3 regions of the Brevibacillus sp. FSL K6-2834 genome follow, and region 1 is predicted to be linked to each of the others. Evidence: riboswitches for the same ligand, from Rfam matches in the RefSeq annotation. Region 1 holds a riboswitch; each other region holds the start of a gene.
The links. Region 1 has a riboswitch for S-adenosylmethionine ahead of NST96_RS03065 (homocysteine synthase). Riboswitches for the same ligand answer to the same signal wherever they lie in the genome.
Positions count from the first base shown of each region.

Region 1 (7,801 bases):
CATGGTTTTCAGTTCTTTACACAAACGCTGCTGACTCATCAATACTCCAAACAGTGTAGCTCCTGACAGAAGAAGTAAAACTGTTATGATTGTGGCCATGTTCATTTCCTCCTTATCATTTGATATAATTGTGAGCAGAAAGAAATCGCCATTTTCTTTCTGCTATTTATTTTTCCAGGGAAGGATCGGATACTTCGGATTCTTCTTTTTTTTGACTTTCTTGCTCTTTGTTAGCTTGTAAGGACACGTTTACTATGTCCCGTATTTGAATGGTTAAACTTACATGTCGGTAAATAATGCAGATGGCTAAAACTGCAACAAGTCCAGCAATTATGGTGATCGTTGTTTCATTCATCCTTCCTCCTCCTTTTCTCTGATCATGATGAGATCAGTTCCAAAACTGCTAAATGTAAACTTTGCAGACTATCTTCGAGTGGCATACGTATAAACCACGTCATTTTTTCTAGTTCGGGTTGTAAGTATTTTAGTAAGGCTTCCTGCGCTTCCCGATTTCCTCGTTGCGCATCATGCACCAATTTGCAAAAGACATCATCTTCCAGCATTACGTTCCTCCTTTAGGCAAAGACAATTTTTTTATGAAGTCTTTGTAATCCTTGTACTTTGCAGGCGTGGAGTCGAGAACGGGAGATACGGAGTTCTTGCGCTACTTCACGTTCCGTTCTCCCTTCAATCACCACTCGTTGAATGATGAACCTCTCACGTTCAGGTAAGCTGTTGAGCAGTTCTTCGACAAATAACTGGGAATCAATCGAGTCGTGGTACGGAACTTCCTTGTGATCGTCAAGGAACATTTCCCGCCGATACTGCTTTTTGGCTTGGTATTGTAACTTCCAAGCCGTCCGTTTGATCTGCTGAAGAAATTGAACTTTTGTCCATGTCTGTTTTGGCATAGAATCCCCCCACCTACTAGGTACAAAAAGGGGGGTTTTTGCTCACCTTCTCTCTATAAATTTTTATAAAAGCAGGAACACACGTTCTATTTTACCAAATTTTATGTGATTAACCGAGACCTTTTTCCTGTCACTAGTAGAATATTTTTGGGGAATATTGGTTTGTAAACAATTCGAATTGTCACATAAAACAATTCTTTTCATTTGTAACTTTTTACCTTTTCCTGCGTCTAAAAAGGTGAGGCTACAAAAAAGGATATGGAGGGTGTTTCATTTGAAAAAACTAGCGTTCGTTCTTCCTGTTGCTTTATCCGTTACACTTGGATGGTCAGGATCAATTTCCCCCGTTTTTGCTGAAACGGTTGCTCCAGCACAAGCTGCACAAAAACAAGGCACTATTGAGCATATGAAAGTAGTACGAGTTGATGGAGTTACCATTGCCGTATATGATACTTGGTTTAATCCAAAGAACGGATCGCAACGAAACGACTATCTTTACTTCTATGAGGATACTAGGGATATTAAGAAAGATACCAGATTCAGTAACGAGGAATCTTCTTTGTTTCAAAGAACAGCTAACAATTATAAAGATAAGCGTTGGACATCCGTCGAGGCTGTAGAGTTGAACGGAAAACAAGTGGAAGTGTTAAAGGCGAATAATAATGCAAAGGGTAACCCTGCTTACCATATGGCCTATATCGACAAATCTACTGGTATGCCAATAAAAGTAGAGGACTATAACAGCAATAACGAAGTTATGGCGGTCTATCTATACTTTTTTGATTATGTTCATGAAATAGGTGACAGGTTTATAGAGGAAAAGTAAAAAGCGCGATTTCTCGCGCCTTTTTTATTACGATCGGTAGAAATCTTCAATTGCATCTAGCAGCCCCGGAGTTCCCGTCACAACTTCAAGCGTATTTCCGTAAAACACGATTGGCACATCATTGATAAGCGGGCTAAAAGTGTCAATGTAATCATTAAAGATTGCCCTCTTGCTCTTGTTGAAATCGCTATCGCCTTCCATGTTCACACCGATGAAGGCCGTAGCGGATGAGCGTTTACCACCAGCAACTGGATCTCCATATACGTCCACGACTTCATCATTACGGGCACTCCTATAAACCAAGTTCACATTCTTATCAGGAGCCGAGTGATAATATGTTGCTGGTTGAATACAAATAACATCAAAAATATTGGTGCGATTAGCGATAACTCCTATATTGTGAGCAATATTTTCCCTGTTTGCACCATAGCCATAGTATGGGCACCACATAAAGTATCTTTCATAAGTGTTGCGAATACGATAAGACAGATCATTCAACAGTTTCACCATCGGATTTGAGGTTGGTCTGGAACTGTCAAGTTTCTCCTGAATCGGATAAATGGCTTCTGTACTGAAGTAAAAACCTGCAAAATCCTTATCCCAATATGTTTGTCCCAACCGATCAACGATTGTACTTTTCACTTGTTTCATATAATCTACATAGTCAGAATAGAATTCGTCCGCCTTCTCGATAGTAGATGAATTGTTGTGAAGCATAGGGAGGGAAATGTACATTTCCTCTCCAGCAATGTCTGATCGCTTCCACACTCTTAGAAAATCCTCCAAATAGCTAATGGATTTCGAAATGACTTGCGCTCGATGTGATTTAGATTTCAGACGGTCAAACCTCGTGCTTGCATCATCCGGATGTCCGAGGTGAATAATATACACGTTAAGCCTTCGACCGTCGAGTGCGTTAAGCATACTTGTAGTTACGTTATAACCGTCGCCTGTATAAATGTGTAATCCTCGAATGCGGTTCAGTGCTATCATAATGCAAAGTCCTCCTTGTTTTTGTAAGAGATAAACGACTTTTTGACCGGTCATCTTGTCGCTTTCACTTACTAGGTAAAATACAAGGAAATTTGCTCACTCTTTTTTTTGAACAGGTAAGGGATTGGCGTGGAATAATTGATCGACGTGAGGGGAAAAAAGTGAGGAATAAAGGTGAATTAGTCATGTTCCCCTCCAAAACTCAGCTACCGCATTATTCTGAGGAACTGGAAAAAGAGAAGGAAGAAAACGACAAATTTATCAGGGACCTTCGTGTTAGGGTTGAAGATATCATGAAAAGACAAGAGCTATGCAGGCCATCTTCACGAGAACAACACCAATAGGCCAGGGGAGCTACTCCCTAGCCTCAACACAGGATATTGTGCATATGTATACCTATACCTGCCTCTCGTTATGGCCCGTACGCAGCCATCGACCGGTGCAAAAATGCGCAAGGAAAAGCATCCATCACTAGGGCGCCCACTTCGAACAGGAACCTTGCAGTAACGGATTCGCCAAAATCAACTGAATATATTCAAAGCAATAAAAAAAGCCGGAGGCCTGTGCTTCCGCTCCGATTTTTTCCTTGCGCCAGTCCCGCATTGATCAAGGACAAGGTTTCCCAGCCTACTGCAAACTCATTTTCCATGGCTCTTTCCTTTCCTCCTTATTGTTGCTGTGAGGAAAAACAAAAAGCCCAAGAGCGTACACCACCCGAAACAGCTCCTCCCCACCCTCCAGATGCAGAGAAAAGACCATACGATAGCAGCGTTCTCGAAATCACAGAAAAACCACCAATTTAGTCGGAAATTTGATTGACCTTCCGAAATTGTCCCCTTATAATACCAAATAAGCGCTATAAGAAAATTGCAAACATTTCATCAAGAGTGGTGGAGGGACAGGCCCGATGAAACCCGGCAACCTGCGCAAGGACGCATGGTGCCAAATCCTGCAGAATCGCTGATTCTGAGAGATGAAACCGCCCGGCATGTCCGAAGCCTTCCCCTCTCAGGAGAAGGCTTCGTTTTCTTTATATCTTTTGACGAGAGGAAGAGATGCCCATGTCAGACCAGCAACAGTGGAAACCGGAAACCCTTGCCCTGCACGGCGGCCAATCCGTCGATCCTGTGACAGGATCGCGAGCAGTGCCGATCTACCAGACGACGTCCTATGTGTTCCGCGATACGGAGCATGCGGCCAACCTGTTTGGCCTCAAGGAGCCAGGCAACATTTACACGCGGATCATGAATCCGACGCAGGATGTATTTGAACAGCGCGTTGCCCTTTTGGAGGGCGGGGTCGGGGCACTTGCCACTTCGTCCGGCCAGGCTGCGATTACATTCGCCATCCTGAACATCGCCCAGGCGGGTGACGAGATCGTCTCCTCCAGCAACCTGTACGGCGGCACCTACAATCTGTTTGCCCATACACTGGGCAGACTGGGGATCAAGATTCATTTCGTCGATCCGTCCGATCCGGAGAATTTCCGGGCCAAGATCAACGAAAATACGAAAGCTCTTTTCACCGAAACAATCGGAAATCCGCGAATTGACGTCGCCGATATCGAAGCGATTGCGGCCATCGCCCACGAAAACGGAGTTCCGCTGATCGTAGACAATACGTTTGCCACGCCGCTGCTTTGCCGACCGTTTGACTACGGTGCCGATATTGTCGTTCACTCCACGACCAAGTTTATTGGCGGACACGGCACCGCGATCGGAGGAATCGTCGTCGATTCCGGCAAGTTTGACTGGAACAACGGAAAGTTCCCCGGGTTGACCACACCGGACCCGAGCTACCACGGCGTCGTCTACACGGAGGCTGTCGGACCGCTTGCCTACATTATCAAAGCGCGCGTGCAGCTCCAGCGCGATATCGGCGCGGCCGTGGCTCCTTTCAATTCCTTTTTGTTCCTGCAAGGGCTGGAGACGCTTCACCTGCGGATTGAACGCCACAGCCAAAACGCATTGGCGGTAGCCCGCTATCTTCAGCAGCATCCCGCGGTCGAGTGGGTCAACTACCCTGGCCTGGAGGACAGTCCTTACCACGAACTCGCGAAAAAGTACCTGCCGAAAGGAGCGGGAGCAATCCTCACCTTTGGCATTCGCGGCGGTGTTGCCGAGGGCAAAAAGCTGATCGAGTCGGTGAAGCTGTTCTCCCATTTGGCAAACGTCGGCGATTCCAAGTCGCTCATCATCCACCCGGCTAGCACCACTCATCAGCAAATGAACGAATCCGAGCAGCTTGCTGCCGGTGTGACCCCTGGCATGATCCGCATTTCCGTCGGTACGGAAGCCATCGACGACATCATCGCTGATCTGGAGCAGGCACTCCATGCGGCGGTAGCGGTCAGCAAGGTGTAGCTGAACATTTAACGAGCCGGGAACAGCCTTTTTCCTGAACCCGCCATAGCAAAAGGGACGACCCTCTGTCGCGAATGACGCGGACGATGGTCTTCCCTTTTTCCTTTTCCTTGGCAGAGGGGCCAAGGTGAGCTCAAATAGATTTATAGTAAAAAACAGTTGCATGCAATTCCCCATCCGCCGATCTGGCGTAGTCAGGGATGCGGCCCGCTTCCTTATATCCGAGTGAGGCATAGAGCAGGTTGGAAGGATCTCCTTCTCTCGTGTCGAGAACAAGGAGCGTCCGCCCCGCCTGCTTCGCCCTCGCCTCCGCTGCTTGCATCAATCTGCGGCCGATTCCCTTGCGGCGATAATCCGGATGGGCCATCAGTTTGGCGATTTCCGCCCTGTGTCTGCCGTTTTGCTTCGTGGATGCATGCAACTGGACGCTTCCGACAATCTCATTGTTGATTTTGGCCACAAGCAGAATGACCCCGGGCTGCAATACGTTCTCCCAGTACCGCCTTGCCTCTGCCTGCTCCATCGGCGGGAGAAAACCGACAGACGCACCATCCTCGACAACCTTTACCAAAATCTCCGAAAGCCTCTCAACATGCTCGGCAATGCGATTGCATTCTTCAACCTCTACTTCACGAAACATAGCAGACACCCCCAACTGCTGGTTTTGGCCAATCTATTCTTTCTACTATACGCTGTGGGTAATCTTTCTTACAACAAGCGATGTACTTTTAACAGACGACGTATGTTAACAGACTCTGTCAGAACGACAATTTCGTCGGCTTGCTTGCAATGCTACCGAAGCTTGTGGTACATTGGTATTGTTTCCTTGGAAACAATACTGAGGAGGAGGCTGCTCGACATTGGATGTGAAGGAAAGCATCTTCCAGCAAATTCTCGTTCTGTCTCATAAGCAGGAGGAGCGAAGAAAACAGAGACACGACCGATTGCTCGATGAAATCAACCGACTTGCTCCCGACTGTGCGCCATGCAAAAATTTGAGCCTCACCGAGCTGCACGTGATTCAATGCATCGGTCTCGGCGGCGATGCAAACGTGACGGCGATCTCTCAAAAAATCGGGGTGACGAAAAGCGCTGTTTCCAAAATCACGGCAAAGCTGCTCACAAAAGGACTCATCACGCGCTACCAGCTTCACGGCAATCAAAAGGAAGTCTATTTTCGGCTTTCACGACAGGGAGAAGCGGTTTTCTCCATCCATGAGCAGCAGCATCAAAACATCAGCAGCGAGTGGAAGGCGTTTCTGGGGCGGTACACCGCAGAGGAACTCGCCTTTTTGCACCGCTTGCTGCAGGATGCACTGGAACTGGCTGATCAAAAACAACGCGATGAATGACATTCGATCTTCGTCGCATTACTTTTGAACATATTGTTTCCTCGGAAACAAAAAAGGAGGAAAACAACCATGATACAAAAACAAACGGTTGGCTCGTCTACTATTTTATACCTGCTGGGGATTACGATTTTAATCGGTACCTTTGCCCAAAATCTATTCTTGCCGATTTTGACCGATATGCAGCAAACCTTCCATGCTTCCGCTTTTGCGATCAATCTGACCGTTTCCGTTTTTACGCTGATGCTTGCCGTGATGCAGCTCGTGTACGGCCCTCTGGTTGACCGCCTCGGCCGCCGGAGAGTCCTGCTTCCTGCCCTGCTCCTGTTTGTGGCCGCCTCCATCGGCTGCGCTTATGCCCCTTCTCTTGCCTATTTACTGTTCTTCCGGGCGCTCCAGGGTATCGGCTTTGCCGCGATTCCGATCGCAGCTGCGACGGTCATCGGGGACCTGTTTGAGGGGGCAAAAAGAGCAGAAGCGATGGGCACCTATCAAATGATGCTGGGATTGGGCCCGGCGCTTGGGCCGCTGCTGGGCGGCTGGCTGGGGGGACTTGGCGGACATCCGGTCATTTTTCTGTTTCTCGCTGTCAGCTCGCTGATTCTTTTTGGCGCCAACGCCTGGCTGCTCCCGGAAACCAGGCCGTCCGGCTTGTTGGCGACGAAAAAAGAGGGGCGACCGTTTGCCTCTATTTTGACCCATCCAGTGGGAGGAGCGATCATTTTTATCGCTTTTGCGCAAATGTTCACCTATTACAGTTTCCTCGTGTTCCTGCCTGTGCAGGCCACTCACTCCTTTGGACTGGATCCGAATGAGATCGGCGTATTGTTTCTGTGCATTTCGCTCGTATTCATTGCAAGCAGCAAAATGAGCCGTCTTCTGTTGAAGCGCTTCAGGCTTGAGCGCGCTTTGTTGATGACCGCCATCGCGAATGCCGCTGCCACCGTTCTCTTCATGCTGCTGGCCAACATATCGCTGACCGCCCTGATTTTCGGCAGCATGGCGTACGTTTTGACGCTGGGGATCGGCATGCCTTTGCATACGACGCTTTTGTCCGAGGCTTTCCTCAATGAACGGGCTACAGCCATCGGCTGCTACAATTTTGTCCGCTACATAGGGATGGCGGCGGGCCCCGTAATCGGTGCCTTCCTGTTCAAGCTGGGGGACAGCTGGCTGGAATTTGGCTTTGCCGGGCTGTTTATCGCCGTCTCTGCATGGGTTGGCTGGATTCGTTTCCACACCGCTTCAAATGTCGTCCGTCCCGGTCAGTAGTACTTGCCAAAAAATCCCCACTCGTCTTTGAGTGAGGATTTCTTTTTGCGGCAGCCAACCAATTATTTCGGCTCGCCGGCTGTTTGC
Region 1 is NZ_CP151945.1:579,665-587,465, reverse strand. It holds gene NST96_RS03090 (hypothetical protein) at 167-355, opposite strand; gene NST96_RS03085 (hypothetical protein) at 378-563, opposite strand; gene NST96_RS03080 (sigma factor-like helix-turn-helix DNA-binding protein) at 576-911, opposite strand; gene NST96_RS03075 (hypothetical protein) at 1,186-1,737, shown strand; gene NST96_RS03070 (hypothetical protein) at 1,765-2,730, opposite strand; SAM riboswitch class I at 3,606-3,710, shown strand; gene NST96_RS03065 (homocysteine synthase) at 3,792-5,093, shown strand; gene NST96_RS03060 (GNAT family N-acetyltransferase) at 5,227-5,733, opposite strand; gene NST96_RS03055 (MarR family transcriptional regulator) at 5,960-6,445, shown strand; gene NST96_RS03050 (MFS transporter) at 6,515-7,714, shown strand; gene NST96_RS03045 (TasA family protein) at 7,777-7,801, opposite strand, start outside.

Region 2 (7,801 bases), 2.6 Mb from region 1:
GTTTTGGATAAAGTAAAGCTGTTCACCCAGCTCAGCATCCTTGGTAACAGCCAGCCCTGCAACGACATCGCTGTGGCCGCCGATGAACTTCGTCGCTGAGTGGATGACGATATCTGCTCCGAGTTCAAGCGGACGCTGGTAGTACGGGGTCAGAAACGTATTGTCGACAATGACTATGATATTCTTGGCCTTTGCGATATGGCAGACAGCTGCGATGTCTGTCACCTTCAACGTCGGATTAGAAGGTGTCTCCAGGTAGATCCCGCGAGTGCGAGGAGTGACGGCTCTCTCCACTGCCTCTACGCAGGTCGTATCCACGAACGTAACGTCAATATTCATGCGGGACAACACTTTGGTCAAAAAGCGATACGTTCCGCCGTAGACATCTTCTGCCACGACAACATGATCGCCCGCGGAAAACAGCATAAACACGCTGGAAATCGCGGCCATGCCGGAAGCAAATGCAAATCCCCGCGCACCGCCCTCCAGGACGGCAATCGCCTCTTCCAATGCATGCCGGGTCGGGTTGCCGGACCGCGCATAGTCGTATGCGCCCGGACGGTCCAAATCCGCTTGGTGAAACGTAGATGCCTGGTAAATCGGCGTGGATGCCGCACCGGTCACCGGATCGAAACAAGATGTCCCGTGAAGCAGTTTCGTGGCAAATTTCATCGTCTACACCCTTCCGCTACCAGACTTGCATCGAGAGCCTGTATCAAATCATGAATCAAATCATCCGGATGTTCAACTCCTACCGACAATCGCAGCAAACGATCACAGACCCCGACGTATTCTCGAATTTTTTGCGGAATGTCGGCATGAGTCTGTGTCGCCGGATACGTGCACAAAGACTCGACGCCTCCCAGACTCTCCGCAAAAGAGATGATGCGCAAGTTTTCCAAAAACGGCCCCACCTGAGCAGAGAAGCGAACGCGGAAGGACACCATGCCGCTGTAACCGGTCGCCTGTTTGCTCTGAATCTCGTAGCCGGGATGATCGTCCAATCCCGGATAGAATACATCGGTGACCGCCGGATGCTCCCGCAGTTCGCGCGCAACCTGGAGAGCATTGCTCTGATGTCGCTCCATACGCAAAGCGAGCGTCTTCATGCCTCTGACCAGCAGCCAGCAATCCTGTGGGCCGAGGGTTGCACCGATGGAATTGTGCAAAAACCGGACCTTTTCAGACAACTCAGCGCCTTTTGTCACAATCAGGCCAGCCAGCACGTCATTGTGGCCTCCAAGATATTTCGTCCCGCTATGGAGCACCAGATCTGCCCCCAGCTCCAGTGGACGCTGATAGTACGGCGTCATAAAGGTATTGTCCACGATGGTCAGCAAACCGCTTCGTTTGGCGATCCCGGCTACGCAAGCGATATCCGTTATTTGCATCAGCGGATTTGTCGGCGTCTCGATGAGAACGGCTTTTGTCTCCGGACGGATCGCGCCCGCAAATGCCTGAAGATCGCGCAGATCAACATAGCTGAACTGGAGCCCGTAGCGGGAAAGGACCTGCTCAAAAAGACGGTATGTCCCACCGTATAAATCAAGCGAAACGATCAAATGGTCGCCTTGAGAAAAAAGTCCCATGACTGTGTGAATCGCTGCCATCCCGGAAGCACAGGCAAAACCGGCATCACCGCACTCGGCCTCTGCGATCGCCTCCTCCAGCACCTTGCGTGTCGGATTGGCCGTACGGGTGTAATCGTATCCGGTACTTTGACCAAGAGACGGGTGGCGGTAAGCGGTCGCATAGTAAACCGGGAAGCTTACCGCGCCCGTGATCGTATCACGACCTACCCCCGCCTGTACCAGTTTCGTTTCCAGATGCATAGCAATCTCTCCCTCTGCTTTGATGTTGAGGGCATGAAAAAGCCCTCTTTTCTTTTGAAAAGAAGGCTTTGTTTACGTCGCCGCAAGCAAACCCTTCTCATCTTTCAGAGCATGATTTGCTCTGCAGGAATTAGCACCAGTATCGTCCTGTTAACAGGAAAATTGGTTGCCGGGCATCATCGGGCCAGTCCCTCCGCCTCTCTGGATAAGAAGTTTGCTATTCAATTTGTTGATCCTAATACTAACGGAAATATCGAGTGATTGTCAACAGATATTTCCTCTTCGTTTTCACCCGTTTTCTCTGTTACTCCGCTTTGCGCAGTGCTGTCATCACCTGATTGTCCAGCTTCGCCGCCGCATTTTTATCATATGTTTTTTCATACTGCGGTTCTACGGAGATACGGGAACCGTAGAACATGACATCACGCACCGCCTCAATGGTAACCTCCACCATCGCCAGCTTCAGGGGAACCTCCTCCATCCGCTCACTCTTCAATACAGCCCTTCCGTTAATGGCATAAGAAGAGCCAGCACCAATCAAATGCAGAACCACTTGTGGCTGCTTGGCGATATTGGTCAAGATGCGTGAACGGTTGTCTACCGCAAACCGGATGACTTGCGGCGATGCCGCAAACGTCCAGGAAAGCGAGCTGAGCGATGGCGCCCCAGACTCATGGTCAATGGTGCCCAATGTGATAAACCGCTCCTGCTGCAACAACCCGAACAGTTCCTCCGAAAGCGTTTGGGATACGGTCTCAGCCATTCCGAAGCCTCCTTGTGTAAGTTTTGTACGTCTATTGTACCCGCCAAGGAAGAGATAGGCAAACCTTTCCGGCATGCGCTTGATTCTTCCCCTTTTTTTCCCTACACTGTTACTTAACTGGTAACCATAGGAGACAGGAGGAGAAACCAGATGTCACAAAGCCCCACAGACCGCCTGTTGTCAAAGATTGACCAGCTCCTCGAAGAAATTCAGGAGGCACGCAAATTAAATGACCGGATGGACAAAATCGCCATGTTTTTAGAGGATATCCGTCTGGCAGATGTCATTCAAAATTATACAGCCCCGCGCAAGCTGCTTTGGATCAATTTCCTGGCAGGTCTGGCACGGGGCCTGGGACTGACGATCGGAACAGCCATCGTACTGGCCATTCTCGGTTCCGTCCTGAGCAAATTCCTCTCGATTCCCATCATCGGGGACTACATCAGCCAACTGATGGATTATGTCTCCACCTACCGTCAGCCCTAGTCAAATGGAATGATTGGCAAGCTGCCCGGAGCAGAAAGAAGATTGCCATTCGCGGTCGCTCAAGAATGCAACGGATTAGTCGTTGTCGCGATCGTCGTTATCGTCATCGTCTCCGTCATCGTCATGGCCATGCTTTTTCCAGTAGCCATACGCATTTCCGTTCGGATGCTTTTTGTCTTTGTCCTTCTTTTTCTTATCTTTATCTTTATCGTCATCAACTTCGTTTACTGGCGTACCGTGAGGAATGTCAGCTTGTGCTACGACCTTCCCGTCAACGACTACTTCCAGATGGACGGACTTGGCGCTGTAAGAACGATTTTTGTAAGAGAGCTCCACTTCGAACTCCCCGTCATCGTCTATCTTGACCTCGTGTTTTTTGCCGTCCGGAGCGATTACATACAGCTTCGCTTTTTGGTTTTTGGAGAATCCTGCGATTTCCCCTTCTACTTCAATTTCCTTATCTTTGGCGTCAAGCTTGGCGGTTCCGGTAATTTTGTATTGGGCAGGCTTCGGCTTTTCCGGCTTGGTCGGTTTATCCGGCTTGTTGACAACAAGCAGATCGACGGATTCCGAATCAAGCTTCTTGCCGTCCTTGTACACCTCAATCAATACTTTCCCTTTGTCAGCCTCTACATCCTTCATGGTGACTGAATAGGAGCCGACACCGTCCCACAGCTTTTTCACGCCGGCGCCTCTCTTGTCTCCGTCATAGGTCACGACTACTTTGCCTGCCGTAAGGTTTACAATGCCGTTTACTTTCAATTCACCCTTTTTGCTATCCAAAACAGCCTGCGTATGAATCAAAACATCGGAATCTACAACAGTTCCCGAGTTGATCCGCACTTCGCGGGTATCGACCAGTTTGTCGTTGACGTAAGCTTTCACTGTCGCGTATTGCGGAGTCGCACTCACAGTGGCCGCAAAGCTCACCGAAAAGCTGTCGTTGGCCGTTGGCACGACTTCGATGCTGTCGCCATTTGGCTTGACAACCACGACTTTGGTTACTTCATCCGTTACTTCACCTTTCAGGTAGGTGGTGCTTTCTTTTGTCTCTGGAGTTAGGCTGACAAAGCCCTGCTCGGTTTCGTCAAAACGTACTTCGAGGTAAATATCGGAATAGTACTCCTTGTAAATCCGGTTCCACTCCGCCTCATTTTGCTCAATGTACGTTTGCATTTTTACGTCGAGATTCAGTTTGTCCACTACAATGTACAAGTGATCTGCCTGCGTTTTCAGCAACAGATTGAGCGTGGCCGGATCGTTTGTTGCCAGCTCTTTCAGATTGTAGCGAGTCACTTGCTTGCCTTCTTCATTCATGACAACCTTGATCGCACTGCTGCTTCCGGTTGTACTGGCATTGGCCAGCAGCGGCGTTACGCCCCCAATTATCGTAGCGGCAGCCACAACTGCCAGCACGGGCCTGGTCATGTATTTTTTCATTGATGTACTTCCCCTTTCCATGTTTTCCCTCAATGCCCTGGGCACAGTTACAGACGAGGGCAACCTTGGAAAAGTTGCAGAAATAAAAAATAGGGCCCCGCCAAAGCATGCAAGGCGGAGCCATCTTGTTTCAGAACAGTGATTATGATTCATTGTATCGCGGTTCAAGCTCGATTGCCCTCAGCAGGGATTCTGCCTCCTCACGATCGTATCTCCGTTCGACCTTCTCTTGATTGCATAGAACGGAAACCACGTAGCTGTCTTCATTTGCCTCGTAGGTCAGGTTGCTCGCCTGATGATCCTCTTTGAGAATGGCCTCAAAAAAGGCGGCAGTATCAGCGGCGGAGCGATCGTCCGGACGAGCATCCGCAACAATCCTGATCTGCAGCCAATTGGCCAATGCATCCTCACGCTTCACGTGCGCTCCCCCTCACTTTCTGCTGCTTCCTTCCGGCTTAATTCTGACCTTGACGATCACCAGGATGGCAATCGCTACGAGCAGGGCGCTTTTCACAGGCAGCTGCACATCCAGAATGCCAAAGATCAGAGCGCCGATAAAGAGCAGTACGTAAAGCAAAATTGTTTTTAAAATGGGCATTCGCACACGAGTGGCAAATCCCATGTAATAGACAAGTATCAATTGTACAAAAATGATCCACACCCGGTTATGATCAGCCCACATCCGAAAGCTGTCATAAGCCGAAAGTCCCTCCGTTGAAGAAGGAGCATAGGTAGAAACAACCTCAAACCATTCCATCTTTAACCCTCCTGCCCTGCGGCCATACTGCTTCGGGTAAGCGCTCGCAAACCAGCGAATTCTCCCCCGCATTTTCTCTCGTATGTAATGATGTTTCCCAGAGGCTCTTGCACTGGTTTACCCCATCCTTATCACTTTATCAGTTGCCTTGAAACCTGTCAAAATGCTGTGACTGCAGGTTGACAGACTGGCATGCATTCTCGTCCTGTTTTTTTCATACGTTCAATAGAAAAGAAGCGGTCGGGAGGGGTTCGCATGAAGCACGCTCAGGTACAGGCAAGCCTGCAGTTTCTGCAGGAGCGCTTCGGTTATTCTGTCATGCATGATTCTCGGCGAAAGAGCGGGAATGGGGAGATCCGCACGATTATCGCCCAAAACCCGGAGGGAGTTGTACGCATCCTGCAAAGCACCGCACGAAAAGGGTCGGAATCTGTGCAGCAAATCATCTTGTCCGAGGTCGAAATGACGATTATCAAACAGTTGCTTTAGCCGGCAGGCTGGAATGACTCCCCTTTGACGTGGTATAGTGGACGGGATCACAACTCTTTGAAAGAGGTGGAATCCTTGCGTATTTACGACATCCCCGTCACAACCATCGCTGGTGAAGAAACGACACTGGCCCGCTACAAGGGCAACCTGCTTCTGATCGTCAACACTGCCAGTGCTTGCGGGCTGACTCCGCAGTACAAAGGACTGCAGGAATTATATGAGCGCTATCGTGACCGCGGTTTGGTCGTACTTGGTTTTCCGTGCAATCAATTCGGCGCTCAGGAGCCTGGTACGGCTGAAGAAATTTCGGCATTTTGCGATCGAAATTACGGAGTGACTTTTCCCCTGTTTGCCAAAATTGATGTAAACGGACCGAATGCTCATCCCCTGTATCAGTATCTGAAGCAGCACGCCCCCAACGAGGAAAACCAGGACATTGAATGGAATTTTGCCAAATTTCTGGTCGACCGTGAAGGAAACGTCGTCAAGCGGATTGATCCGCGGGTGAAGCCGGAAGAATTGACCGGGCTGATCGAACAGTATTTGCAGTAGGGGCAAACCAGTTCATACACATTGGTCTCGGGTGAATGCCTGCGATGTTTTTTGCCTCTTGGCCGAAGCAATTTCTTGCTGAGAAAATGAAAAAGCCGCCCTTTTACCAGGCGGCTTTTTGCATGGTTACTTTCGTATCCGGACAGTATGTCATGCCAGACAAAATTGCGTTTGCCTCTGCAAATCAAGACTGAGACGCATAGCGTTTTTGCTTCTCGTAGCGTTCGCGCTCCGATTTGGTCAGATACTTTTTACGCAAACGAACGGATTGCGGGGTAACCTCGCACAGTTCGTCGTCATTCAGATATTCCAGCGCCTCTTCGAGCGTCAAGAGACGAGGCGTTTTCATTTTCACGGTATCATCCTTCGTTGCCGAACGGACGTTGGTCGCGTGCTTCTCTTTGCAGACGTTTACGGTCAGATCGTTGTCGCGGTTGTGCTCGCCGACAATCATTCCTTCGTATACCTCGGTACCCGGCTGGATAAACATGATGCCGCGGTCTTCGACGGACATCAGACCGTACGTGGTGGCCGTTCCCGTTTCATTGGAGATCAACACGCCTGCATGGCGTCCGCCAACGCTGCCCGGAACGAGCGGACGGTAGCTGTCAAAGGAGTGGTTCATGATGCCGTATCCGCGTGTGATCGTCAAGAACTCTGTACGGTAGCCGATCAGACCACGGGACGGAATGATGAATTCCAGGCGAACCTGGCCAAAGCCGTTGTTGATCATGTTGACCATTTCAGCTTTGCGTTGGCCAAGCGTTTCCATGACGGAACCGGTGTATTCTTCCGGCACGTCGATAATCAGGCGTTCGGCTGGCTCCATCTTTTGGCCATCGATTTCCCGCACGATTACTTCTGGCTTGGATACGCCCAGCTCAAAGCCTTCACGACGCATGTTTTCAACCAGAATGGACAAGTGTAGCTCACCGCGTCCCGATACGATAAACGCATCCGGAGAATCCGTTTCGTCTACGCGAAGGGATACGTCAGTCTCCAGCTCGGCCATCAGGCGGTCGCGCAGCTTGCGGGAAGTTACGTGTTTGCCTTCGCGTCCGGCAAACGGGCTGTTGTTGACGAGGAATGTCATTTGCAGGGTCGGCTCGTCAATTTTCAGCAGCGGCAATGGATCCGGATGATCTGTATGGCAGACAGTTTCCCCTACGTTGATATCCTCGAGACCGGCGATGGCAACGATATCACCGGCTTTTGCCGTTTTTTGCTCAACACGCTGCAGGCCAGAGAATCCAAACAGCTTTTGCACGCGCATCCGTTTAACCGAGCCGTCCCGTTTTACCAGGGCAACGGTGTCATTTACGTTCAGCACACCGCGGTAAATACGGCCAATCCCGATGCGGCCGAGGAAGTCATTGTAGTCCAGCATCGTAACCTGCATCTGCAATGGCTCTTCGGAGTTCGCTTCCGGAGCTGGAATGTGCTCGATGATCGTCTCGTACAGCGGACGAAGGTTTCCTTCCA
Region 2 is NZ_CP151945.1:3,632,866-3,640,666, forward strand. It holds gene NST96_RS17985 (aminotransferase class I/II-fold pyridoxal phosphate-dependent enzyme) at 1-672, opposite strand, end outside; gene NST96_RS17990 (aminotransferase class I/II-fold pyridoxal phosphate-dependent enzyme) at 669-1,832, opposite strand; SAM riboswitch class I at 1,927-2,044, opposite strand; gene NST96_RS17995 (pyridoxamine 5'-phosphate oxidase family protein) at 2,137-2,595, opposite strand; gene NST96_RS18000 (DUF5665 domain-containing protein) at 2,746-3,081, shown strand; gene NST96_RS18005 (hypothetical protein) at 3,157-4,521, opposite strand; gene NST96_RS18010 (hypothetical protein) at 4,664-4,939, opposite strand; gene NST96_RS18015 (YlaH-like family protein) at 4,952-5,278, opposite strand; gene NST96_RS18020 (hypothetical protein) at 5,534-5,767, shown strand; gene NST96_RS18025 (glutathione peroxidase) at 5,843-6,319, shown strand; gene typA (translational GTPase TypA) at 6,504-7,801, opposite strand, start outside.
Region 2: linked by a shared signal. The riboswitch ahead of NST96_RS17990 (aminotransferase class I/II-fold pyridoxal phosphate-dependent enzyme) and the one ahead of NST96_RS03065 (homocysteine synthase) in region 1 are both predicted to bind S-adenosylmethionine.

Region 3 (7,801 bases), 870 kb from region 1:
TCCGGCTGTCATGCCTTCCGTAAACATCGTCACCTGGCCGAGCGATAGCTGGGCTCCGGCCATCCCGCACAGCACGCCGCACATGACGATCGCCAGCACCTGCAGGCGAGTCGCTTTCAACCCAAGGCTGCGGGCCGCAGTCGCGTTCATGCCGACAGCCAGCACGCGAAAGCCGGTAACGGTCCTGGTAAAGAAAAAATGCAGCAGAACTGCGGCCAAAAAGGCGAAGTACACGAGCGGCGAATGCCCGGAAACGATGTCTACCAGCACTGGAATGTCTTTGATTAGCGGGATTTGCCACTGCGGCAGTCCGGCCATGTCCTTGTCGTAAAACGCGCCCTTTACGTCAAAAACGGCACGCAGGGCAAACGTGGTCAGCCCCAGCCCGAGAAAGTTGATCGCGACGCCGACGACGATCTCATTGGCCCGTAGACCGATCGTCATGTAGGCAAACAGCAGCGAGAACAGAACGGTTACGAGAGCTGCAAACAGCAGCGCCAGCAGCAGGCTCCCGGTAAAGTGATTGCCGACGATGGCGGAAAAGGCGCCAACCAGGATCAACCCCTCCAGACCGACGTTGAAAATGCCGACGCGCGAACAGAGCGCACCGCCCAGGGCTGCGAGCAAAATAGGCGTCACCATGCGGATGGTGGAACTGACGAGGGACCAATCAAACAGCTCCATGAGATTCCCTCCTCTTGTTGTTGCGATTTTTCCACCAGTCGTAACTGAATTTAGCTGATATAAACAAAATTAAAACAGCTTGAATCACACTGGCCAGTTCAAGCGGCACATCCGTATTCCGCTCCACTCCCATGGCACCTGTCTGCAGAGCCGCGAGCAGCAAGGAAGTAAACACAACGCCAATCGGGTGAGAGTTGGCCAGCAGGGTCGCCATCAGCCCGGTCCAGGCGAAATTCGGAAGCGTCAGGGCGCCTTCCACATACCGATAATGCGAGCCCAATACCTCGACAGTCCCGGCCAATCCGGCCAGTCCGCCGCTGAAAAACATGCCGGTCAGCATCACCCGAACTCTGTTCACTCCGCCATAGCGGGAAAAGAACGGGTTTTGCCCGAGCATTTTCACTTCGTACCCGAACGGAGTATAGCGAATGACGAAAAAGATCAGAAGAGCAGCAGCCAAGGCAAACAAAAAGCCTGCATGGACGCTCATCCCGGCGAACAGCTTTGGCAGCCAGACGCTTTTTTCCAGCATCGGGGTCTGGGCCATGGCAGCGGACCCGGTTTTGTCCTGGAACGGCTCGCTGACGAGATACCCTGCGAACAAAACGGCGACATAATTGAGCAGCAGCGAGGAAATCAGCAATTGAATCCGAAAGCGCGCCTCCAAATACCCGGCAAAAAGCGACCACAACCCTCCGGCAAGCACGCCCGTTACCAGAGCGGCCACCATTTTGACGAAGCCGGGCGCGGGCAGATAAAGGGCCACCAACGTCGCACTGATCGCTCCCGTTACCATCTGTCCCTCGGCCCCCAGATTGAATACCCCGGCGCGAAAAGCGAGCGACAGTCCCAGTCCGATCAGCATGATCGGCGTGGCCCGGGCCAGCGTGGAGGTCAGGAAGTAGAAGCTGCCAAAGGCTCCCTTCCACATCTCTTGATACGTACCGATAATCGATTCGCCCACGGCGGCAATGACCAGCGCACCTGTCAACAGGCCGATGATCACTGCCAGCAGCGGCTGAACCAATGACTTACATAGCTGCTTGACTGCTGCCATACACGCTTCCTCCCGCCATCAATACGCTGATTTTCTCCTCTGTCGCTTCCGAGCGTGTCAGCTCCCCGGCGATCCTCCCTTTGTACATCACCAAAATCCGGTCGGACAGCGCCAGTATTTCTGTCAATTCAGACGAGACGAGCAAAATGCCGTCTCCATTGTTCCGCTTTTCCAGCAGAGCCTGATGGATGTATTCCATCGCGCCGATGTCAACGCCGCGAGTAGGCTCGGCCGCGATCAACAGTGGTGTATTCTGTCCCAGCTCGCGGGCGACAATCAGCTTTTGCAGATTGCCTCCGGAGAGGTTTCCCGCCTGCTCTTTCAAATGAAGAGAGCCTGTCTTGATCGCAAACCGCTCGACCCACTCTTCCACGACACGGCGGAATTTGCTGCGCAAAACGACACCGCGACGCATGTACTCCGGCTTGCGCTGATAGCCCATCAGCGCGTTTTCCTCGACGCTTTCCAGCTTTGCTGTCCCCCACAGGTAGCGGTCTTCGGGAATGTGGGCCAATCCTGCCTCGCGAATCGCTGCCACCGACTGGCCAGTCACATCCTTTTCTCCGAGATAGACTTTCCCTTCCGAAACAGCCCGCAGGCCGGTCAATGCCTCCAAAAGCTCGGATTGCCCGTTGCCGGAAACCCCGGCGATCCCGACGATCTCCCCGTGGTGTACGGAAAACGTCACGTCGTCTACGAGCGTTTGTTTTTCCCGGACGCTCAGGCCCTGCACCCGCAAAAGCGGCTTTCCTTCCAGGCGGACCCGGTCACTGAGCTGCTGAAGCTCGCGGCCTACCATCATACGGGCGAGGTCGTCCGCATTGGTTTCGCTTCGGGAAACGGTTCCGGTCACGCGCCCCCCGCGCAGGACAGTGACCCGGTCTGCCACCTCCATGACCTCCTGAAGCTTGTGCGTAATCAAAATGACGCTTTTGCCGCTTTCGGCCAAATGGCGGATCGTCTGCAGCAGCTCCCTTACCTCCAGCGGCGTGAGCACCGCAGTCGGCTCGTCCAGCACGATAATATCTGCACCCTGGTAGAGCACCTTCAGGATTTCTACCCGCTGCTGCTCCCCTACGGAGCAGCTGGATACCTTGGCGTTCTCGTTGATCGGTATCCGGTATCGCTCACTGAGCGAGCGGACTGCACTCGCCGCTTCTTTTCGCTGAAACAGCCCTTTGCGCTGCGGTTCGTAGCCGATCACGATATTTTCCGCAACGGTAAAGTCGGGAAACAGCATGAAGTGCTGGTGAACCATGCCAATCCCGTGGCGGATCGCATCCTCCGGGCCGCGAAAGACGACGGGCTTGCCATTTACTGCGATCTCTCCGGCAGTGGGCTGCTCCATACCGTACAGCATGCGCATCAGCGTGGTTTTGCCCGCTCCGTTCTCGCCGACGATCGCATGGACCTCCCCCTCTTTCAACGTAAACGAAACGTTGTCATTGGCGGTAAAATCGCCGTAGCGCTTGGTCATGCCTCGCATTTCCAGTCGGTTCGCCACCTTTTTCCCCTCCCTCTTTTGTCTTCCCGGTAGAGCAGGAAACCGACTACGCTCATGTAGCCGGTTTCCGAATCAGCGCTCTTGCTATTGTTTCAGCGGGTCTGTCACGGTTCTCGTCCCCGCGACGATCTCATCCTTGATCGCCTTTACCTTGCTGACGACTTCTTCTCCAATGAACGGGTTCAACGGAGTCGGGCTGTCATGCGTAACATAGGTCACGCCGACGCCGTTCTCCTTCAGTCCGTAGGCGACGACACCCGGCTTCAAGCTGCCGTCCACAAATGCCTTCACCGTTTCATACACAGCGGAGTCCGTTCCTTTCAACTGGGACAGGACGATATGCTCAGGGTCGATGCTGGTCCGGTCAACGTCTTGTCCGGAGGTGTAGAAGCCTTTTTCCTTGGCTGCTTCAAACACGCCAAGATCTCCTACAGCCGCTGCGCCGTAAATAAAGTCCGCTCCTTTGGAAGCCTGCAGCAGCGCCAGCTCCTTCGCTTTTGCCGGGTCGCTGAAGCTGCCGACGTAGTTGATCTGCACTTCCGCGTTCGGGTTGGTCGCCTTGAGCCCTTCCTGAAACCCGACTGTCCATTTTTTCAGGATCGGAATGTCCATTGCTGCGACGATCCCTACCTTGTTGCTTTTGGTTGCCAAACCGGCAGCCGCTCCGACCAGGTATGCAGCCTCTTGCTCGCGGAACATGACACTGCGGACGTTGGGCAAATCGACTTGCGTATCGATGATGGCGAAGGTGCGGTCAGGATTTTCTGTCGCTACCTTTTTCAGCGCATCCTCGGCTTCAAAGGAAGACGTGATGATCAAATCGTATTGCTCGGCCACTGCCACGCGGATATTTTCCTCGATAGCCCCGTGGTCTGTGGATTCAATCGTCTTGACATCCACCCCGAATTCCTGGGCGGCTTTCTTCGCTCCATCGTCCATCTGCTGGAAGAACGGGTTAACCCCGATTTTCTCGGGCAGCACCAGCGCGATCCGCTTTTTCGCTGTTTCTTGTCCGCCTGTCTGGGCTTGTCCCTTGTCTTCGGGGGCGCTGCTGTTTGTCGAGCATCCGGCTGCCAGTACAGCGAATGTCGTTAAAGCCAGAAGCAATTTTTTCATGATGTCCTCTCTCCTATCAATATCCCGAACGATATTATTCGTTTTTATAACAAAATATCGTTGGTTTATGGCGTGTATAAAAAATCAATTTGAATAAAATACGAATATTATTATATTTAATTAAATTAACGTTCGTCAATAACCTCCTTTGTACAAAGAAAAAACTCTTCCCGGAGGAAGAGTTTGCGGTATATCGCCAACCTCTTCCTCATCTCTCAAAATCCAAATGGATTTTGTAGGAATTGGCACCTTTCTGTGCACGTGTGCACAGTGGTTGCCGGGCTTCATCGGGCCAGTCCCTCCGCCGCTCTTGATAAGGTAAGGTGAAACTATTTAATTGATATTGAATTCATTCTAGCAGATCAATTGAAAAATGCAATTCTTTTTTCTGCAATTTCAAACATTACGATTATCGCTGAAATGATTGCTGCAGCTTTGTCGACAAGGCGTTCAGCTCGCCGAGCTCCTCGGTAATCTCCCGCACCTTTTGATGCTGGTTCTCCGCCGTCGCAAACAATTCCTCCAGGTTGGCAACAGACTCCTCGGTGACCGCTGTAATCGTAGACATCTCGGCCGCCACTTCCCCGGAGCGCATTTTCACGCGATCCATGCTCGTCCGCACATGCTCTACGGCCTCGAGGAACGCTTCCATGCCTGCACGAACCGTCTCGATAGACGCCACTGTCTCTACCGCCAGCTCCTGCCCCTTTGCTACCGACACTTCGCCCGTGCTCATATGCTTCACCGCATTTTCACTTTCTTGATGCAGCGACTGCAAAATTCCGGCGATCTCCTGCGTAGCCGTCGCGCTTTGCTCAGCCAGCTTGCGCACCTCGTCCGCCACGACGGCGAAGCCCCGGCCGTGCTCACCCGCACGAGCCGATTCGATCGCGGCATTGAGCGCGAGCAGGTTCGTCTGTGTCGCGATCTGGTTGATCGTCTGGACGATTTCCTCGACCTTGTTGGCTTGCTTGTTCAGCTCGCGGATCGTCGAAGACGCCACATTGACCGCCTGAACGATTTGCTCCATTTGCTCGGAAAGCTCGCTCATCATGCTGATGCTTCCTGCCAAGCGGCGGCTGTTCTGATCCGCTTCCGCCTTCATGACGGCCGCTTGCTCGTTGACAGTCACAATTTCCTGGTCGATCGATTGCACTTCTTCCTCGATTTTGACAGTGGAATTGGCTTGGGATTCCATTCCGGTCGCCACTTCCTTGAAGGCGACCATCATCTCGTCCGTGTTGCGCCTTGTCGTCTCGGCATGCTCATGGACATGCACGGATGTGCGCTCCACCTGCTCTGTTACCATCTTGATATTCCGCAGCAGCTCTTCCAGGCGCTGCTCTTTGTCTTCGGCTTCCCGTCTCGCGCTGTCCGCTTTTGCAAGCGACGCTTGTCCAGCCAGACAGAGATAGGTGAGCCCCGCGATCATCAGCACGAAAGCGACAATGCGAAGCAGCAAATTGACTTCCGAAAAATGGCCGTCAAACAACTGGTAAGAACCGGTGTAAAATCCGATTAATGTCGCCGCAACCTGCATCGCCCCCGCCGATACAATCAGCTTCCAGTCCAGATAGGCTGCCAAAAAGCCCAGGACGATGAACGCGAGAAACGAGATTTCCTGAAACGGTGTATAGTGGTCAAATGCAATCGAGTAATAGAGAAGACCAATTCCGACCAGATACCGGATCAAGTAGCTGTCCTTGCGAATGAAGTACAACGGAGAAACGATCAGTGTTGCCAGCAAGCCTGCGGAGGTGACCTTCCAGAAGTTCACATCCATCTGATACGCGATCCAGCCTGCAACCCAGAGATGATTCCATAAAATAAAGATCATAAAGCCTTCTTTGTTCGTCAAGGTGTTGCGGACCAACTGAAACATATGTACCCCCTCTTGCCTGTCGTACTTGCGAAATGCTCTTGATGCCATTATAGACTGAGAAAAGTCCCAGCGACTACGAATAATGTAAGAATGTGTGAAAAAAGTTCCATCATTCGACTGGTTCTGAAGATGCACAACTGGTCGTTTTCGGCCTCGCATGCTGGCCAAACAATCTGCTGTCGAATTTCGTACCCATGCCCGCCACTCCCCTATATGCAATGCAAAAGCAGGTGCCCCGCTGTCTGCTTGAGACTTTGGAGCACCTGCTTTTTCCGATTTATAGACTATGCTACTGCAACGATTTTTTGATGATATTACGGGCGATCCATACGCCTGCAGCCCCGGCCTGTGCCAGTCCGCGCGTAATGCCCGCACCGTCGCCGCCGCAGTACAGCCCTTTGATTTCCGTCTCGAACTCCTCGGTCAGCTTTGGACGGGCAGAGTAAAATTTGGCCTCTACGCCATAGAACAGTGTGTGCTCGGAAGCGATTCCCGGTGTCACCTTGTCCAGCGCCTCGACCATTTCGATCAAGCTTTTCATCGTATTGTACGGCAGAACCAGGCCCAAATCGCCGGGAACGGCTTCCTTGAGCGTCGGCTCCAAAAACCCTTCGCGGATGCGGGACTCGGTAGAGCGGCGTCCGCGCAAAATGTCTCCGTATTTCTGGACGATGACGCCGCCATTGGAAAGATCGTTGGCGCGTTTGCAAATTTCGCGAGCGTATTCGTTCGGCTTGTCAAACGGCTCGGTAAATTTGTGCGAAACGAGCAGAGCAAAGTTTGTATTCTGGGAGCCCAGCGCAGGGTCCTTGTAAGAGTGGCCGTTTGCCGCCATGACGCCGCTGTGGTTTTCCACGACGACGTGACCGGACGGGTTGCTGCAGAAGGTGCGCACCCTCGTCCCGACCGATGTGTTGAAGATGAATTTTCCTTCGTACAGATGCTCATTGATCTCGCGCATCACCACGTCGGACGTCTCGACCCGCACGCCTACGTCTACCTGGTTGTTGTACATTTTCAGACGGCGCTTTTTCAAAATCCCCGTCAGCCAGGCGGAACCGTCACGGCCGGGCCCGATCATCACGTTGTCGCTCAAATATTCCTCGCCGTTTTTCAGCACCACGCCTCGAACGCGGTGACCGTCCGCTTCCTTGACCGTCAGGATATCTTCGACCTCGGTCTTGAACATCATGTCGATGCGCGTTTTCAAGTATTCATAAATCGACTTGAGAATCTCCAGGTTTTGCTCCGTGCCCAGGTGGCGCACCTCAGCTCTCAGGAGCTTCAGCCCTGCTGCATATCCGCGCTGCTCGATGCTTTTGATCGTTTCGGTCGTCGGATCGGTAATTGCTGTCGTCGCACCGTGCTCCAGGTTGATGGAGTCGACGTATTTAATCAGATCCAGCACCTGGGATGGAGCCAAATAATCGGTCATCCAGCCGCCGAATTCGGTGGTAATGTTGAATTTCCCGTCGCTGTACGCGCCGGCTCCGCCAAATCCGGCTGTGATCGAACAGGCCGGCAGACAGCCTGCGAAATCCTTCTTTCCTGCCGGGGG
Region 3 is NZ_CP151945.1:5,379,553-5,387,353, forward strand. It holds gene NST96_RS26000 (ABC transporter permease) at 1-684, opposite strand, end outside; gene NST96_RS26005 (ABC transporter permease) at 671-1,741, opposite strand; gene NST96_RS26010 (ABC transporter ATP-binding protein) at 1,716-3,245, opposite strand; gene NST96_RS26015 (BMP family protein) at 3,330-4,361, opposite strand; SAM riboswitch class I at 4,567-4,681, opposite strand; gene NST96_RS26020 (methyl-accepting chemotaxis protein) at 4,771-6,243, opposite strand; gene NST96_RS26025 (NAD(P)/FAD-dependent oxidoreductase) at 6,533-7,801, opposite strand, start outside.
Region 3: linked by a shared signal. The riboswitch ahead of NST96_RS26015 (BMP family protein) and the one ahead of NST96_RS03065 (homocysteine synthase) in region 1 are both predicted to bind S-adenosylmethionine.